3 regions of the Vallitalea maricola genome follow, and region 1 is predicted to be linked to each of the others. Evidence: riboswitches for the same ligand, from Rfam matches in the RefSeq annotation. Region 1 holds a riboswitch; each other region holds the start of a gene.
The links. Region 1 has a riboswitch for cyclic di-GMP ahead of AACQ14_RS05075 (transglutaminase-like domain-containing protein). Riboswitches for the same ligand answer to the same signal wherever they lie in the genome.

Region 1 (4,923 bases):
TCTCTGAAACTTATGGTTTCGTACTGTTTTGATAAATTAATTATATAATCTATTTTATCATTTACAGTATATTCTTCTCTAACAATCTCACCAAAATCACTTCTTATAGTATCTATTTTATTATATTGCTTTTTCATAACAGATTGGAATACATTGTAAATCATAGAAAAATCAATATCTGATAGTATCTTACTGGTATCTACTTTTTCTTCATAGTTAAGAACTTCTGTTGGTATTGTAGGTTCTTTGAAAATAACTTTTTTAGCATCAATTTGTCTTATTTTCAATTTATCTCTAATATATTTAAATTTCTTGTACTCAATGAGTTTATTCATCAGTTCTTCTCTAGGGTCTGTTTCTTCTTCCTCTTCGTCTTCTATTGGTAACAGCATTTTAGACTTAATATTTATTAACGTAGCTGCCATTTCAATAAATTCACTCATAATTTCCATATTTTTTTCTTCTAACTTCTTGATATATTCCAAAAACTGTTCAGTTATTATAACAATAGGTATATCATATATATTCAATTTATTTTTGTCTATTAAATGTAACAATAAATCTAATGGTCCTTCAAATACTTCTAATTTTACAGGAATACTCAATTAAAAAACCCTTTCTTTATTTCTTATACCCCGCTAACTATCATAGTACTAAAAATACTATTTATAATAATATTTACTAGAGTACTAATAAATCCAGAAGCCAAGAATAAAATGAATAAAGCTTGAATAACTTTCTCGTATTGAACAAATTTGAAGTATGCACGTGGATTAAGAGCTTGAATTATTTTAACCATATCAAATGGTGGTACAGGTAATAAATTCACAACAACTATAGCTAAGTTAAATAGAATCAATATAAATAAAAACTTAGTTACATAATAATTCTGCCTAAATGTTGAAACAAAAATAGGTATTAAAACTGCCATTAACAGCAAATTAGATAATATACCAATTAATGTTATGGATATAAGACCTTTTTTCTTATCTCTTAATCTACCAGTATTAAAACTAAAAGGTTTTTGCCATCCAGCCCCTAAAAACATAAAAGAAATTATTCCAAATGGATCCATATATTTTAGTGGATTAAATGAAACTTTGGTTTCATTCTTATATAATGGATGAACTAAATACTTGTAACAAATAATTCTAGGATATTCATGAACACATACTACAATTACTGCACAGACAAAACTAATTACTATTTCTATTAATAATTTTATTGCTTCCATGTCTTACACCTCATTTTTCATTCTATAAGATATTGTACTAATAATTGGTTATAATTTCAAGCAATACTTGAAAAATCTTTGATTTATCCTAGATTATTATTAGGAGATATAAAATTTATGATACGTTATAAAAATGATATAGAAAAAAGAAATTTATCAGATGTATGGAGATATATAAAAATACTTGTTTAAACTCTAAGTATAAAATTAATTCAAAAATTACTTTGAGAGGGATCAAATATTATTCATTATTAAAATACCTTTTTAGCACTATAATCTGAAGGATCTTTTTCATAAGAAACTTTTACACCTTCTGATTTATATGCTGCATCAATGGTAGTGTCTACAACTATCCAATTGTTATCAACTAACACTTCATTCCAAGCATGATAGACAGAAGTGAAATTACTATCGCCATGAACAAGCTTTGTAGGAATGTTAAGGCTTCTAAGCATAACTGCAAATAGAGAAGCATAATCGTAGCATATTCCTTTTTCACTAGCTAACGTTTCATTAGTTGAAGGTAAATATCTGCTACTAACATTCTTTGCTTTTTCATCATCATATTTAACATTATCGATTATGTAATTATATATAACTTCTATTTTCTCTCTGTCAGTCTTGGCATCTTTAGTTAGTTCTTTAGCTAGAATAGCTGCTTTTGAATCGCTTGTCCAATGTACATTCTGAACACTTGCTAAGAATACTGTATTATTAGTTGTATCATTATGTACTTTACTAGATGTTAACAATTTGTACTTGTTACCATCAGCTCTTTTATATATTCCTACAGTATACTCACCATTGCCCATTTGTAATGGTAGCTCTTCATTTGAAGAATTAAGGTTATAGATATATTTATCCGAACCCTTCTTCACGACAACTTTTAAGTCAGAATAATTAGTAGTATCATAATTGATACTTACTGTGCCGTTATCAGCATTGACCTTTATAATTTCACTCTTAGCAAAAGCGGTTGTCCCAGCTAATGCTACAAAAATTAATGCAACTATAAAAGTTAATACTATTTTTTTCAGTTGTAACTCTCCCTTCGGCATCTGGCTATCTTCATATATGAAGACCCTATAGTTTTGCGTCCCTACCTCACGATAGGTTTGCCATATTCGTGGGAAAGAAAAGTAATAAAACTCTTCTTTCGGTAACTGGCTGCCATATCATTTTTGACTTAGGCCCTTTAGTTTTGCGTCTTCAGCTTTCACTGAATTTGCCACTTCGAGAAAAGATTTGACTACTAGGTAATCAAAGTCTTCCTCTGGTAACTGGCTATCATAGCTTATAATTAAGCCTTAGACCCTATAGCTTTGTGTCACATATTTTCATATGCTTTACGATTTACAGAATAATACGGTCAATACTGCCGACTCTTTGACTACCCTCTCATTGATATTATATCACATATTGTTAATTTGGTAAATATTTCTTTATATATTACATCTAATAAACAATAGATAGCACTAAGTTAATCTGATTCATTGCTCTAATAGATTCTCAGTATTTTCTAACAAAGAATAATCGCCTACTTCACCATGACCAGGAACAATTACATCAACACTTTTTTCACTATACTTTCTTTTTAATTTCTTTATGCTTTCTGACCATCCCATAATATTTGCATCTGCTGTATTACCTAAGTTTTCTGATTCAGCTGATTTCACCATACAACCACCAAACAATACTTTTTTACTAGGGTAATAAACGACAATGTTGTCAGGAGAATGGGATTCTTGTGGATAATAAAGTACTAATTTTTCATCTCCAAAAACAATTTCCATTTCCTCATCAATATCTATATTAACTATTTCAGTAGGCTCTATATACTCAAGTTTAGTGTAAACATCATAATATTTTTTCAATTCAGGATCTTTTAGCCAATCTAAAAAAAGCTTTCTAGCATCTTCTCCTCTTTCTTTAACCATATTTACCGTTTTTGATGTTCCTATAATCTTAATATCTTGTTCAGCAAGATATTTATTTCCACCTAAATTGTCAAAGTGGAAACCAGTATTTATTTCTATAAATTTAACCTCTTGACCTGCTCGTTCTCGGACCCACTCAATAATCTTTCTGGTTGCTTCGTTTTCATAAGGTGTATCAATTAGGGCTACATCACCATTTTTCATTTCAATAATCATAGAATTTCCATCCCATGGAAATTTATGATTTACTACTAAAACCCCCTTCTTAATTTCTTTAATGGTCAAACTATCATCAATATTAACTTCATCATCAATATCTAGCTTATAAATATAGTCATCCTTTTTAGCACTGCATCCAGCGGTAACCATTATTACTATCATCATTACTAATACAAAAAATTTTTTCATATAAAATTCTCCCTCATTATTCTTAGTATATCCCTTTATCATTTAATATTTTTAGCGCTATTTTGCGAGCGTTAACACCATTTGCATCACTATCGCCTTCAATGTTAACCGCAAAATAGTATACGTTATTATTTTTTTCCACATAACCAATAAACCATCCATTGATTTCATGTTCATTTGAAATCAATGTTCCTGTTTTTCCAGCCAAAACACTATTCTCTTTTTGTGATAATTTTATAACTTCTTTTACCGTATCTATGTTTTCTTTCTTAAAGGGTATTTCGTAATTATGTGTTTTTTTAAGAAATTCGACTTGTTCTATAGGTGAAATCTTTAATGCTAATTTACCATTTATAATACTTTCTATCCCTCCCCAACCAATTTCATTACCGTAATTAATATTCTTAATCACGTCTGTCATTATTTCTTTACCTATATCTCTACTTAACTTTTCAAAATACCAATTAACAGAAAATTTCATCCCAGTTTTTAAGTTATGATTCATGTTCCATATATCATAAGGATATTTCGTTCCATCCCATATCAACTCTGACATTCCGTCTTTTATGATACCCTCTTCAAGAGCCGTTACAGCAATAACTATCTTAAAAGTGGACAATGGTACCATACGCTGTTGAGCCTTATAAGAATTATAAATGTAATAATTGTCTTCATTCTCATTTAACATAACAAATGTCCCATCATATTTATCAAAATATTCTTTTAAGTGTTCATCTATTATATTTATAGGTAATTCTGACTCTTCGTAACCCATTACATTCTGTCTATTGCTTAATAAGATACATGCTAATACTACAAAAACTATTGCTTTTTTGATTTTTGTTGTTTTTTTCTCCTTTTTAAATTCTGCAATACTATGAATGCGAGTTTTAATATTTGTTTTTTTGTTACTAAATCCTACTATTCCAGGGATGGATGAAGAAAAAGATATTTTTTCAATCATAGTAATTATTGTATTACCATAATCCTTATATTCATGTGATTCCAAATGAGAAAGGACATATGCATCGCAAGCAACTTCACAATCCTGACGCATTTTATAAAATCCATAGCTGACCAATGGATTAAACCAATGAATAACCTGTAACATAACACAGATCCAATTCTTTATAATATCCTTTCTTTTATAATGTGCTAGTTCGTGTAGGATAATGTATTCCAGTTCCTTTGATGTTAAATCCTGTAAGATAGCTTTTGGGAATACTAACATTGGTTTAAGAACACCTAACAATATGGGTGTTTTGAACAAATTACTTTCAGCAATACCTATTTTTTTATCTACCTTCATCTTTAGCTTGCAATCTTCCACAATCATCTTTATAT
Region 2 (4,923 bases), on a different contig from region 1:
TTGTACTTCAAGGACATTTTGCTTAGATGCATTAAAGTACTGTTCTAAGCTTTTGTTAGCTGATGTAATCTGTAGATCACTTTCGCTCCCTGTAGCTGCTACAGTAATTGTCGGTCTAAATGTTGACAACGCTATAGTTACTACCACTAAGCTGGTGAAAAAGATTCTAACCTTATTATTCATTTTTTTCCTCCTATACAATAATTTTCTAAATTATGATACATCTTCATTTTAACACTTATAGCCTTCTATCTATATGATGCAAAACTACATTATTATGACTGATTTCTATAATTTTTAATAAAATGGCTAATGCTGAGCACATCAAAAAAGATGATTCCTGTTATATACAGAGAATCATCTTTTAATGTATTTATTTTTTTTAATTATTAAATTGTATTAAATTTATCTCAAATTCTTTTAAATATCTTTAGGATATATTTGATTAAAAGATTCACTTCTAGCTTTCATTAATTCATTCATGTCAACGGAATTCTCTTTAGTCAATTCAGGCATATCAATTTCAACCTTTTCATTTATATTATATATATTTTTGTTGAATTCGAAACCTAATTTGATAACACCAGATACTTCTTCGTCTAAGATATCTTCATCATATTCTTCATCAGTCAATTTATCTTTTATAGCCATGACTTCTTCTATTTTAGCAATATCTATATTCAAATCTATTAAACCAGATTCATTAACAATATAACCTTCTTTATTGATAGCATATTCTATAACGATACCTTTTTCACCTAATAAATTACACTTACATAATTTATCAGTAAAGCCATTAATCATTTCTTTTAATACTGGTTTATTTTCATCTATATTTTCTATGATACTATCTATTTCTTCCTTAGTTTTTTTCACTTCTTCTTCAGACTTGTTAACCATCTTTGATATAATGTCCATATATTCACTAAAGAATTTAAGTGCTTCTTTATTATCTAATAAATTATTAGCTGAATAATTTATTAACTTACTTAGTGACTCATTGTCTAATGATACTTCATATACATATGCTGTCTTATCATCAATTGTTTTTCTTCCTTTATTTTTCACTAATTTCAAGTTAGGGTTATATTGTAAAGCGTAATCTTTTAAGAATTTATTTAATTTATCTTGTAATTCTAATACTAATTTACTATCATAAGTAATATCTTCATTGTTATCTTGATTTATTACAAGATATTCCTTTCCAGCTAACTCCTCACTAGGTGAAAACATCATTATAGATGGTACTTTTATTACTTGGAGGGATTTAGAATTCTTTTGTGACATATTAAAATCTCCCCAATATTCTACTCCCATTCCTATTCCACCAAAAACGAATTGGGTATCTACATACATTTTTCTTGATGTTTTTTGTTTGTTTTGCTGTAATTTAGTGTGAATGTTAATGTTTGAATCCTGTAATAACATCTTTACAGTAGCAATGCTAAATTGATCTTCTTCTGAAAATCCTTCTGTCTCTAATGTTACAGAAATATCTGTATCACTTTCACTTGAAGTGACTTCTAGAGATTTCTTAAATGCATTATATAATTTATTTTCATTATAATCACATCCAACAAATATTAACATCACAGATAATACACATACTATCATTGCTGATATTTTTTTCATACTATATACCTCCTAATATATTGTCTTATTTTGTCACTACTAATTATAAACTATTTTAAGTATATTGTAAATCAATTATTTATTTGATATCAGTTTGTAATTTGTCATAATTTTTTATATATTCTGTCGTGATTCTTACTTACTACAACCAAGAAATTATACCTAATAATAACTATATGTCTTTTGTGCCTATAATAATATCCACTAATCTTATTATGAACACTATAACCAATTTCATTCAAAGCAAAAAATAAATCCAGAGTAAAATACTTAATTCCCTGGATTTACCATCTATACTTGTTATTTAACAAATATTATAGACTATTAATTACGTCTTCGGGTGTATTAACTACTTCAAATTTATCAACAAATTCTTTTCCACCAAGTCTTCTTATTTGTGACATAGCAATAACTGAATCAAGTTTTACATAATATCTCTTTTTGAATGGTGTATCCAAGTATTTTTTTAATGCTTCTGTTAATACTTCTCCTACTTCTGGTGTAGAAGTTGATTGTTTTCTTGCATCTACTAAAAATACATAATCCTTAACATTAATCATTTTTAATTTACTTTCATAATCTTTCATACAATCTTTAGCTTCATCAATTGTGAACATTCCCTCAGCTACTAAAGATACTAATTTCTTACTTGAATTTACCTCAATTTTATACATGTGTATACCTCCTATTAAATGTTTTGTTATTTAATATTAAATATCATATTCTGGGTCAAGGGCTTTATAGAATAATTTACAATCCAAGGATTTTTCAGGTGGTATATCTTTAAAATGTTCTGTCTCAGCATATTTTGTATGGATAAGTATTCCTTTTTCATCATGAACAAGTTTAAACTTAAAATATTTTGAGATTAATGTAGCAGATTTGATATTGGTAGCTTCAAGAAACATACCTTTATAACCTCTTTTTATTGCATCATCCTGACAGATTCTCACTAAGTCTTTTGCTATTTCTTTCTTTAGCTTATCTGATTTTACACCAATCATAAACATATGTACAAAATCATTCTTTTTAATTTTTTTATCTGTTTTGTAATAAATAGTATCCAAAAACCTCTTATCAAGAACTTCAAGTAATTCACAGATTTTATTCATGGGCTCTAAATTATCTGTAAATGGAGGCACCTCTTCATCTGGATCAAAGTCTTCACATGCTAATACACCTATGATTTTATTATTTTTTCTGTTTATAGCTATATAACACAATCCTTGTTCTACAACATTTTTCATGTAACTATAAACAAATTCATTAAAATCATCAATAGATAAGTGAACAGCCTGTACCATCGGTTCAGATATTGTTTCTTCTTTTACTGTTATCCCTGCAAAAGTTTCAGCAAGACATTTTGCTGCTTCAGCGATCAGCTCTTCATTTTTACCATCCAATCGCTTATACTCTAATTCTATATTTAATTGTTCCAAAAATTTTACTAAAAATACTTTATCATAAAAAACATCATTTTTTTTCATTATATCCCCTCTTTCAACTATTAATTAACAAATAAAATAATTTCATCAAGAAAAATGATAAAATATACTATATTTTATGGCAGGAAGATTCCTTTAATATAAAAAAGGTAACTTGTTACACTCCACATAACATTTCATATAACGTTTTTAGTCAATGAAAAAAATGTGACAAAAAAAACAGCTACTATTAATAGTGACTGCCATCAAATTATTATACGGCAACCTGGCAGTCCTAGGATATAATCCCTTAGACCCATAGCTTTGCGTCCCTATTTTTCAATAGGTTTGCTATTTTCTAAATAAAACAATATTTAATACTGTACTTATTATAACATAATTATTCTTTACTTTCAATTTATTTTAAATACAAAAGATTCCCGATTACTTATTTTTGTAATTTAAACTCATATCCTCGCTCTGGCTTTTAGAATGCTGAGAAAAGAATTTCCCTACAAAAAAAGCATTTTTCCCAAAATCAATTATAGTATTAAGTAAATAATTTCATCAATCTTAGCAAAACATAACTAAGAGGTGATGAAAATGGAAGATACAACTGTAATAGATAATGAGGTTTATTATAATGTTAGTAATAGACTGTTTCAATTTGCTGAAACAGAAGACGATTATAATAGAATAATGAAAACAGCTACTCACTGGTTATGTGAAGCATCTGGACGTAATTTTACAAAAGACCTTTTATATCCTTTATCAAGTAACGGCTACATCATTAATGATGAAGGTATAGCGACAAAAGAATGGGAAATAGCTGAAGGTGTTTTAGTCAAAAAACAAACTGAAGGATTAGATCGTGTATAAAAAACAAAGCATGACAAGGGAATACTCCCCTTATCATGCTATTTTTATTTAAATATTGTAAAATATAGGATTACAATGATTCCTAACACTATTCTGTACCAACCGAATACTTTGAAGTCATGTTTTTTGATATATCCTACTAGGAATTTGATTGCTAATATTGAAACTACAAAAGCAACTATCATTCCTGTTAGAAGAACCAATAATTCTAGACTTGTAAATGCAAAACCGAATTTCATGATCTTGATTAAACTTGCACCAAACATAACTGGCATAGCCAAGAAAAAGGTAAATTCAGCAGCTACAGTTCTTGATGTTCCTATAAGTATTGCTCCTAATATGGTTACTCCAGAACGTGAAGTTCCTGGAATTAGTGATAATACTTGAAATAAACCTATTATAAGTGCTGTCTGATACGTAAGCTCAGAGATATCATTAACTTTACAAGTTCTGCCTTTGTTCCATTTCTCTATGATAATAAATAAAATACCATATAATATCAATGTAATAGTAACTGTCTGATAGTTATAGAATAATTCATCCATCTTATCGTCAAATAATACACCTACTATTCCTGCTGGAATACATGCAATGACAATCTTTACCCACAAAAGAATAGTATCTTTTTTAATAAATTGTCTTTGTTTAAATGAGAAGGGAAAAATCTTCTTCCAATAAATAACCACAACTGCCATTATTGCCCCTAGCTGAATTACTACGAAAAACATTTCCTTAAAAGCTTCCGACATATTCAACTTAAGAAATTCATCAACTAGAATCATATGACCTGTACTACTTATTGGCAACCATTCTGTAACTCCCTCAACGATACCAATAATCAACGCTTTAAATATCTCAATAATATCCATATAAAAAACTTCCTCCTGCGTAAATAGCTTATTCTATGTTGTAAAAATAATACATTTCTTCAATTATACATTAAATCAAGGCACATGCGCAATAAGATAAACATTAAAAAACCCTTAAG
Region 3 (4,923 bases), on a different contig from region 1:
CTCGGCAAATAATGGAGTGCTAGTATTATGCCTATATACCTTAACCTCATTTAAACTATTACCGCCATTATCACCACTAACCACATTGTAACTGAATTCTAGATTAACGTTGTCACCTACTTCATACACATCTTTATCTGGTGATATATTTAATGCGGCTTCCAATGGATTATCCTTTGGATCATGTCCATGACCTACTATTCCTGCAAAACTTCCATCTGCTGGATAGTAGTCTTTATCATATACCTGTTCCTTAGAATCAAACACTACGTCTATAATCTCTTTTTGGTTAATAGTAATATCCATATTCTTAAATTGATTTTGTGGCTCATATCCTTGATAAGAATATGCCTTTAGATTAACAGAAGTACCCTCTTCATATATTGCACTATATCCATTATCTACTTTGGTACCATCAATATATACTTCTCCTAGTGAATTATCATAATTTACAGTAAGTGAATATATGGTTTCAACTATTGGAGTAGCTTCATATCTTCTATTCTTCTTAACTTTATAATCAACATCTGTATTAAATAATGTTGGTCTTCTTCCTATACGTATATCACTTTTACTAAAAATTGATTCAGAACCATTACTAGTGTCTGTTATTTTCCAACCTACAATTCTATGACTTTCGTCATTAGCTGTAGCTGTTAACTTATATCTATAATTTTGTTCTTTTTCAACTCTGATATCAGCACCACTTACTTGATTTACTGCTAATGTAGCAGATTTATTAATTATCCAACTAATAATATACTCATTTTCATTTAGCATTATAGCGGATAACATATCCATATCTCTGCTAGCACTTTCTAGTTCATCTAAATCCTCTGATTGATCTAGTTTATCCCCTGACTCACTTGGATTTTCTCCTGGGTCTGCTGGGTTTTCAGCTGGTTCTTCTGGGTTTTCCACTGGTTCTTCTGGATTCTCCACTGGTTCTTCTGGATTTTCCACTGGTTCTCCTGGATTTTCAGCTGGTTCTTCTGGATTTTCCACTGGCTCTCCTGGATTTTCCACTGGCTCTCCTGGATTTTCCACTGGTTCTTCTGGATTTTCCACTGGCTCTCCTGGGTTTTCCACTGGCTCTCCTGGATTTTCCACTGGCTCTCCTGGATTTTCCACTGGTTCTTCTGGATTCTCCACTGGTTCTCCTGGGTTTTCCACTGGCTCTCCTGGGTTTTCCACTGGTTCTTCTGGATTCTCCACTGGCTCTTCTGGATTTTCAGCTGGTTCTTCTGGATTTTCCACTGGCTCCCCTGAATTTTCAGCTGGCTCTTCTGGATTTTCCACTGGCTCTCCTGGATTTTCCACTGGCTCTCCTGTATTTTCTGTTACATTTTCTGATATTATAATATTACCAGTTAAATCTTGTTGTTCTGTTTGAGCATATACTAAATTACTCGTTAAGTACATGAAAGCAAACAAAAACACTAACGATTTCTTTAAAAACTTCTTTTTCAACTAATCACCTCTTATAATAGTTTTCTGTCCTTCTTTCTTATAGAGGTAGGCTCTCTGTTTTCAGCCTCGTTTTTTTTGGAACGTGGTTAACCTTATGAAAATCATTATCAGTCTTATCTTGAATATAATATTGTCAACATGATGATATTTATTATTATGTTGTTAATATTAAAATATATTACAAATAAAGCAATATTGCTTTATTATTTTCCGAATCTAATAATTATAAAATTATATAATTCTAGTTTTTGACAAAATAAAAACTGCTTTGAATATATATATGATTCAAAGCAGCCGAACTGTCATAGTATTTACCTTAGACTCTAGCTTTGCGTCCTTACTTTTCAGTAAGTTTGCCCTTATATTTAATTTTACAATTTAATAATATCATTAGATGTTTATATAGTCAATACATAATATATGTTTTTCTAATATTATATTTAAAACAAATTTCAACTTTATATTAATAATATATTTGTGAAATAAAAAACCCAATAACCATACGTTATTGGGATATATAATAACTTTTAATTTCCTGAAGTAACTTCCATAGAATATTTACCATCTTTATTATCTGTTTCATTTTTTCCATAATCAATTAATTTAGAAAATGTTATTTTATAGTCTTTTTCAAGATTTAAAACATCAAAGTTTAGTGTAATTGTATTTTCATCTATATAATTTGCACCTATAGGTATCTTACTGTATTCTACGCCATTTTCTACATATATTAATTTGTAATTTGACGCTAGCACATTATTAATATTAAAATCAATTTCTTTATTAAATCCTATTTTGATAGTCTTATCTCCAATTATTTTGGCTTCATTGATAAAAATATCAACTGAATTACTGGACGTGAAATTAAATTGATTTGTTTTTATTACATGTTGTACATTACCCATGGTGTCCTTTAATGTAATAGCTCTTAATTTATAAGATTGGGATTGTTTCAATTTTTTATCTTTTGATAAATAAATCTTTATCATATGCGAATCTTTTTCATTGTCATAATAGACTGCTGTTGGTATAGCCATAAATGATGGTGTAGTAATACCTTGTATTTGGTAATTACTAGCTATCTTAGCATATTCTTCATCAAGTGGTTTACTAATATAAGCTATTATTGTATTTTCATCAACTGGTAAAACAGCTTCTATTTCAATATCTTTAACAGTATAATAATTTCCAGTAAATAAATATTCTTTATCATAGATTGAAAATTGGTTTGTTACATCTGTCATATGATTAATTAGTACTTTGTATTCTTTGTTAACCAAAATAACTGAATTAATAGTTAATCGTACAGCTTTCCCCGCATCAACACCTTCTTGCAGTACTTCAGCTTTATCAATTTTAATTGGAGTATTATTATAGTCTGTTATATAATAACTGAATACTTGTTTTGCTATTTTAGGGTTAATCTCTTTATTAAAATTAAGTTGTATAGTACGATTATTTACTGGTAAACAGCTTTCAACACTAAAAATATCATTTTGTAATACTGATGCTTTAAATTTTACTGAGTCCCCATCACCTTTATTCAATCCAACTCCATAAGTACTAGACAATTGTCCATTAACATCTAAATTGAAATATTCTTCTTCTGTAAATACATAACTTTTAAAAAATATTGAAACGCCATTATTACAAGTAGATAATTTGTTTATTAAAATATTAGTATTATCACCTTTAATAATTTCTGCTCCATCTTTTTCAATAGTGTAAAAAGCTGATTGTAAAGCATTATCATTTATTGGATGTGTAAAATAAACATAAATAATATTATTACTTATAGCTTCTACTTTACTTATTCTGAAGAAATCGGATACTAATTCATCAGCACGAAATCCCATAAAATTAGTATTTAAAGTATTTGCTGGATTTCCATTAGTATCTATAACCTTATCCACTAACATAATGTATTCTTCGTCCATTTTCTGGTCTTCTGAAGTTTTGATAATATACGTATCTGTTGACTCTTTTTTACTTATGTCTTGTATTGGTAGAATTTCTGTAGTACCACTAGCCTCATATATTAATATATTCTCAAGTGTAATAGGTTGTATATGTTCGTTAAAAGTGACTTCTATAGTAGTTGAATTTTTTGCAATAACACTTGAAATTTTTGTTTCTAATTCATCTTCTATTAATTCATACTCTATTGCATCTGATTTAGATATCATAGCATTATCAACAAATGCTTGAGCCATTCTGACTTTAGTCTTATTGTTTTTCATTTGAAGAGTACGATAAATAATATCAGCTACTTCTCCTCTAGTAAAATTGGTATCTTCTTTGTGTCCATTTGAATAACTAAGGTCAGATACTAATCCTATACCATATGCTTTAGAAAAAACATTGTTCCATGTAAAGTCTTCATTATATTTATATCCTAAAGACGTCAAAATAAGTTTAAAAAATGCTTTTTCACCTAATTTATCCTTAGGTTTAAATGTACCATCTTTATATCCATTTATAATATCTTTTTGAACGCAATAACCTATATAAGGAGCAAACCATTGGTTTTGAGGTACATCTATAAAACCAGTATTGTTATATTTTTCTTTATTATTTGTAACTTCTTGTTCTTCACCTAAAAGTCGAACTATAAAAGCAGCTGCTTCACTTCTGGATAATTGTCCCTCAAGATTCAAACTATTTCCATTACCCTTAAGAATCTCCAATTTGGTCAAAACGTTAATCTTATTTACGTTATTATTGATAGCATATATATTATGACTAGTAGATAAAATCATACATAAAACTAATAATAATGCACTAATTTTTTTTGTCATAAAAACCGTCCTTTCTTCATTAGTTATTTATGATTATTTTGTCGTTGAAATATAAAAACCATAGGTAGAAACATAGGTTCAACCTATGATTTTATTTATTATTTACTACTGTTCTATTGAAGATGATACTTCTCTGGTAGTAAATTGATTTGAGAAATTTACTAAATTACTTATTTTCACATTATATTTTGTATTCATATCAATATTACTAAATTTAACTGATACTGTTTTGCTATCAATAAAGTTGATATTTGAAGCTGTTATAGTTTTTGTGGTATCAGATTCAGTATATTCTAATTTAAATTTTGAAGCATTATTGGCTGATTGATTAATTTCTTTGTTAAATTTTATGAATACAGTATCATTTGCAATAAATTTACATTCTGTAATACCAATATCTCCAGATTCTGTAGAGGTACCCTGAAGCGTATATTCTATAGAACCAGTATATGGTACTCCAAATTCATTTTTTGCTCCAATTATACTTAATTTATAATTAGTACCATTTTGAAGTGGTGTACTTGAATTTATATATAGAGTTAAAACTCTAGGTTCAATATCTAAAAATTGTTTACTTACAAAGGAAACACCATTCATCACAAATGTAGCATTAACAATATTACTAGGTACATTTCTATTGAAATATACTTTTACA

Region 2: it holds a riboswitch for cyclic di-GMP, as region 1 does, so the genes downstream of both, AACQ14_RS09190 (uroporphyrinogen decarboxylase/cobalamine-independent methonine synthase family protein) here and AACQ14_RS05075 (transglutaminase-like domain-containing protein) in region 1, are expected to answer to the same signal.
Region 3: it holds a riboswitch for cyclic di-GMP, as region 1 does, so the genes downstream of both, AACQ14_RS00400 (hypothetical protein) here and AACQ14_RS05075 (transglutaminase-like domain-containing protein) in region 1, are expected to answer to the same signal.

Annotation. Positions count from the first base shown of each region.
Region 1 is NZ_BTPU01000015.1:2,730-7,652, reverse strand. Features, by position in the region: gene AACQ14_RS05085 (segregation and condensation protein A) at 1-605, opposite strand, end outside; gene AACQ14_RS05080 (site-2 protease family protein) at 629-1,234, opposite strand; gene AACQ14_RS05075 (transglutaminase-like domain-containing protein) at 1,486-2,292, opposite strand; cyclic di-GMP riboswitch class I at 2,285-2,364, opposite strand; cyclic di-GMP riboswitch class I at 2,390-2,474, opposite strand; cyclic di-GMP riboswitch class I at 2,507-2,595, opposite strand; gene AACQ14_RS05070 (MBL fold metallo-hydrolase) at 2,725-3,579, opposite strand; gene AACQ14_RS05065 (BlaR1 family beta-lactam sensor/signal transducer) at 3,602-4,923, opposite strand, start outside.
Region 2 is NZ_BTPU01000027.1:100,267-105,189, reverse strand. Features, by position in the region: gene AACQ14_RS09205 (NPCBM/NEW2 domain-containing protein) at 1-183, opposite strand, end outside; gene AACQ14_RS09200 (hypothetical protein) at 421-1,632, opposite strand; gene AACQ14_RS09195 (hypothetical protein) at 1,947-2,306, opposite strand; gene AACQ14_RS09190 (uroporphyrinogen decarboxylase/cobalamine-independent methonine synthase family protein) at 2,343-3,119, opposite strand; cyclic di-GMP riboswitch class I at 3,334-3,419, opposite strand; gene AACQ14_RS09185 (hypothetical protein) at 3,660-3,935, shown strand; gene AACQ14_RS09180 (undecaprenyl-diphosphate phosphatase) at 3,980-4,804, opposite strand.
Region 3 is NZ_BTPU01000001.1:103,200-108,122, reverse strand. Features, by position in the region: gene AACQ14_RS00400 (hypothetical protein) at 1-1,470, opposite strand, end outside; cyclic di-GMP riboswitch class I at 1,757-1,838, opposite strand; gene AACQ14_RS00395 (S-layer homology domain-containing protein) at 1,998-4,268, opposite strand; gene AACQ14_RS00390 (S-layer homology domain-containing protein) at 4,374-4,923, opposite strand, start outside.